2 regions of the Micromonospora sp. WMMD729 genome follow, and region 2 is predicted to be linked to the other one. Evidence: riboswitches for the same ligand, from Rfam matches in the RefSeq annotation. Region 2 holds a riboswitch; the other holds the start of a gene.
What was found. A riboswitch is a leader RNA that binds a small molecule or an ion and turns the genes downstream of it on or off. The one in region 2 is predicted to bind thiamine pyrophosphate.
Positions count from the first base shown of each region.

Region 1: linked by a shared signal. The riboswitch ahead of ACN263_RS23050 (ECF transporter S component) and the one ahead of thiE (thiamine phosphate synthase) in region 2 are both predicted to bind thiamine pyrophosphate.

Region 1 covers NZ_CP186059.1:5,060,786-5,063,167, reverse strand. The annotation lists gene ACN263_RS23055 (ABC transporter ATP-binding protein) at 1-706, opposite strand, end outside; gene ACN263_RS23050 (ECF transporter S component) at 807-1,394, opposite strand; TPP riboswitch at 1,472-1,576, opposite strand; gene ACN263_RS23045 (alpha/beta fold hydrolase) at 1,685-2,382, shown strand, end outside.
Region 2 covers NZ_CP186059.1:5,720,863-5,723,244, forward strand. The annotation lists gene thiO (glycine oxidase ThiO) at 1-976, opposite strand, end outside; gene thiE (thiamine phosphate synthase) at 973-1,596, opposite strand; TPP riboswitch at 1,591-1,700, opposite strand; gene ACN263_RS26210 (ThuA domain-containing protein) at 1,992-2,382, shown strand, end outside.

The sequences.
Region 1 (2,382 bases), 660 kb from region 2:
CGGCGGCGAGTGCGTCGCCGTGCGCGGCGAAGACCGTGGCGGGTGGGCCGTCCGCGCGGACGCCGCCGCCGGGCTCCAGGACGACCACCCGGTCGACCAGCGGCAAGGCCTCGGCGACCCGGTGTTCGACGAGGATCAGGGTGGTGTCGGCGTCCAGCGCGCCCGCCACCGCGTCCCGGACCAGGGCGGCCCCGGCCGGGTCGAGGTTCGCGGTGGGCTCGTCGAGCAGCAGCAGGCCGGGCCGCAGGGCCAGCGCGCCGGCCAGGGCGAGGCGCTGCTGCTCGCCGCCGGACAGGGCGGCCGTGTTGCGGTCCCGGGGGTACGGGAAGCCGACCCGGCGCAGCGCCTCGTCGACGCGCGGCCAGATCTCGTCGGTCGGTACGCCCCGGTTCTCCAACCCGAACGCGACGTCGTCGCCGCTGCGCGCCATCACCAGTTGGGTCTGCGGGTCCTGGAAGACGATCCCGACCCGCTCACGGCCCTTGCGGGGGTCGAGCCCGTCGATCTCGACGGTGCCCTCCTGCTCGCCGGAGTCCTCGGGCAGCAGCCCGGCGAGGGCGGCGAGCAGGGTGCTCTTGCCGGCTCCCGAGGGCCCGAGCAGCAGCACCCGCTCCCCGTCCGCCACCCGCAGATCCACCCCGCGCAGCGCCCACGCCCGCCGCCCGGCGTGCCGCCACCCAAATCCCCGCAGCAGTACCCCCACCACCCCTCCTCCCGGGTCGCCATCGTCGTTGATCAAGAGGTTCGCGTCGGAATTCCGCCTCGCGGTGACGCCAACCTCTTGATCAACGAGGTAAGGGCAGGTTCTAGATCAGGGCGCGGGTTCGGCCGGACGGGAGGCGGTCCAGGACGCCGGTGTTGGCCAGGGCGCGCGTCAGGGCCCAGCCGCCGACGCCCGCGATGATCGTGGCGCTGACGATGGTGAGCAGCGCGTACGGGATGCGGTAGTTGAGCAGCTCGGTCTCGCTGTTCCAGACGAAGAAGTCGAACAGCGCCGCGCTGAGGCCGGTGAGCGCGCCGGCCAGCACGGCGGTCGGCAGCCGGTACGAGCGGTAGCGGAAGGCGGCGAACGCCAGCTCGGCGCCGATGCCCTGCACGATGCCCTGCGGGATGACCGTGCCGGCCCACTGGCTGCCCAGCAGCGCGGAGACGACCGCCGCCACCGTCTCGCAGTAGAGCGCCGCGCCGGGCTTGCGGATGACCAGCCCGCCGACCACGGCCGGCATCAGCCACACGCCGTAGATCAGCGTCTGCGCCGGCGGGAAGAAGGCGAACGCGCCCTCGGTGGCGCTCCAGACCAGGCCCCAGGCCCAGAAGATGACGCCGAAGGCGACCGCGATCACCGAGGCGACCACGATGTCGATCGTGCGCCAACGGTTGGTGGTGTTGTCCATGCTGTGCTCCCAGTTCAGTGGAACGAACCAGGAGAAGACGCACGCCGCGCGTCCGGTGGCACCGGACTCACGGCGCGGCTGGAGGTCGACCGAACTCCCTGCGCTGGCATTACCCAGATCAGGTTCGAGGGTCTGCGGGCGTGCCCGCACTCTCAGCGCTGTGCGCTCCCCTGTCGGATGTGAAGTTGTCTCGCTGACGCTAGCACCGACCAGGGGTAACGGCCCAGCAGGGCGTCCCCGGAGCCCGCGCATCCGGGCCGACACGACCACGGCTGGGTAGGCTGACGATCATGCAGGTCGAGGCGCGGGGTCTGACATTCGAGGTACGCACCGGCGGCCCGTCCGACGGCGACCCCGTCCTGCTGCTGCACGGCTTTCCGCAGCACAGCGGCGAGTGGGACGAGGTCGTGCCGCGGCTGCACGACGCCGGCCTGCGCACGTACGCGCTGGACCAGCGGGGCTACTCGCCGGGCGCGCGCCCCGCCGAGGTGGCGGGGTACCGCATCCCCGAACTGGTCGCCGACGCCGTGGCGGTGCTCGACGCGCTCGGTCTGGACGCCGTGCACCTCGTCGGCCACGACTGGGGCGCGGTCGTGGCCTGGGCGGTGGCCGCCGCGCACCCGCAGCGGGTCCGGACGCTGACCGCGGTGTCGGTGCCGCATCCGGCGGCCATGGCGCACGCGCTCGCCACGGACGCCCAGCAGAAGGCCCGCTCGTCGTACATCGCGCTGTTCCGCAAGCCGGACAAGGCCGAGAAGGTGCTGTTGGCGTGGCACGCGACGGCGCTGCGCAAGCTGCTCGGCGGGGTGGGCGACGCCGCCCGGGTGAACCGGTACGCCGACCCGATGCGTGAGCCGGGCGCGCTCACCGCCGCCCTGAACTGGTACCGGGCCATGTCCCGCGCCGACCTGGCCGCCGTCGGCCCGGTCCCCGTACCGACCAGCTACGTGTGGAGCGACCGGGACGTCGCGATCGGCCGAACCGCCGC
Region 2 (2,382 bases):
TGAGGACGATGCCGTGCCGGTGGTGTCCGGTGGCGGCCAGCACGCCCGGTCGGCCGGGCAGCGGCCCGAGGATCGGCGCGTTGTCCGGGGTGCCGGGCCGCAGCCCGGCGACGGCCTCCACCAGGTCGTACTCGGCCAGTTCGGGCAGCAGGTCGATCCCGGCGCGCAGCAGCCGCTGCACCGCACCGGCGGTGACGGTGGTGTCCGCCCGCTCCTCGACCGTCGCGCCGAGGACGACCTCGCCGTCGGCGCGGGGCACCAGGTAGACGTGCTCGCCGTCGGCGTACCCCCGGATCACGTGCCGGAAGCCCGGCGCGACGCCGCCGGGCGCGCGCAGCCGGAGGATCTGGCCCTTCACCGGCCGCACCGGCAGGCCGGTGAGGGCGGCCGCGCCGCAGCCGGCCGCGACCACGGTGACCTCGGCATCCACATCGGACAGCCGCCGGACCGGCCGGGGCACGAACGTCACGCCGGCCCGCCGCGCGGCGGTGCCCAGCGCCGGCACCAGCAACCGGGGGTCGACCTGGTGGTCGGTGGGCGCGAGCGCGCCGCCGCGCACCCGGGGGGCGAGCGCCGGTTCGCGGTCGCGCAGCTCGCTGGGGCGCAGCGGCGTCACCGGCAAACCAAGACCCTGTTGGTACGCCCACAGCCGGCGCGCCTCGGCCAGATCGTCGCCGGTCAACCCGACCATCAGGGTGCCCTCGGTCCGGTAGCCGATCGGCGTGCCGCTGGCCTCGGTCAGCTCGGCGGCGAACCCGGGCCACCGGGCGGCGGACGCCACCAGCAGCTCGGTCAGCCGCCGTTCCCCGAAGTACGCCTCGGCGACCGGGGAGAGCATCCCGGCGGCGACGGCCGACGCCCCCGATCCGGGTGACGGGTCGTACACCTCGACGCGCAGCCCACGGGTGGCACAGCGCCACGCGACGGCCAGTCCGATCGGACCCGCACCGACCACCGCCACGTCGGTACGCGTCACGCCAGCGCCCGCAGCAGCTCGGTGGTCGCCCGCGCGGGGTCGGCGGCCGAGGAGATCGCCCCGACCACGGCCACCCCGTACGCCCCGGCGGCGCGGAGCGCCGGCACCCGGTCGGCGGTCACTCCCCCGATCGCGATGACCGGCACGTCGACCGCGTCGGCGACGTCGCGTACCCCGACGGAACCGATGGGATCGGGCAGACCGGCCTTGGTGCTGGTGGCGTGGCACGGGCCGACGCCCAGGTAGTTGGCCCCGGCGACGACCGCCTCGAGCGCGGTCCGGGGTTCGCGGGCGGTGGCGCCCAACACGCCGGTGGGGCCGAGCACGTGCCGGGCCGCGGCGACCGGCAGGTCGTCGGCGCCGACGTGTCCACCGGCGGCGCCGACCGCGAGCGCCACGTCCAGCCGGTCGTTGACCAGGCACGTCGCCCCGTACGGCGCGGCCAACGCCAACACCCGCAGGGCCAGGTCGTACGCCTCGCGGTCGGTGGCCGAGTCCTCGACCCGGACCTGCACGACGAGGTCGGCGCGGGCTGCCGCGAGGGCGGCGCGGACCACGGTGAGTGGGTCGCGCCCGGGTCGGGTGTCGGTGATCAGATGCAGTCGCCCGAGGGACGGCACGGCAACGCTCCTCCCTGCGCCGGCATTACCCGGATCAGGTTCGACGGTCGGGGGCTGTCAGCCCCCCTCTCAGCCCGGTACACCGGGCTCCCGTGGGTTACTTGCGTGTCACCGTACGACAGTTCCGGCGCGCTGCCAAGGGACGGGTCGGCGGCCTCGGCGCGGGAGATCGATCGGGGTGCTTTCTCCGGTCCTGTTCGGAATGTCGCCCGCCGTTGCAGAACCGTTACCCGCCGGCATCTTGCCGGACATCGATGCAGCAGAACTAATTTGTTCAGCGATTCGACAAAATGCCGGCGTGGACGCCCTGGCACGGCGTCCCCACCGGCTCCATCTGGGACGGTCTTCGGCGAGCCGGCCCCGCGAGTCCTGTCCACCGCGACATTGGAGGCGGCGTGTCCCGTTCTCGTCGTGCCCGTGTACCACTCACCGCTACCCTGTTGTCCCTGGCCCTGACGTCGACGGCCCTTCTCGGGTCCCCGGCGCAGGCAGCTCCGACCGGAGCGCAGATCCCCGCGCGAGACGTGCCTGTCGCGGCTCCGCTCTCCCAGGCGGTGCCGAAGGCACCGAAGGCCGCAGCGGCCGACCCCTACTCCGTCCTGGTCTTCTCGAAGACCGCCGCGTTCCGCCACGACTCCATCCCCACCGGCATCGCCGCCATCCAGCAACTCGGCGCGGCGAACGGCTTCACGGTGGACACCACCGAGGACGGTGCCGCGTTCAGCGACGCCAACCTCGCCAAGTACAAGGCCGTGATCTGGCTCTCCACCACCGGCGACGTGCTCA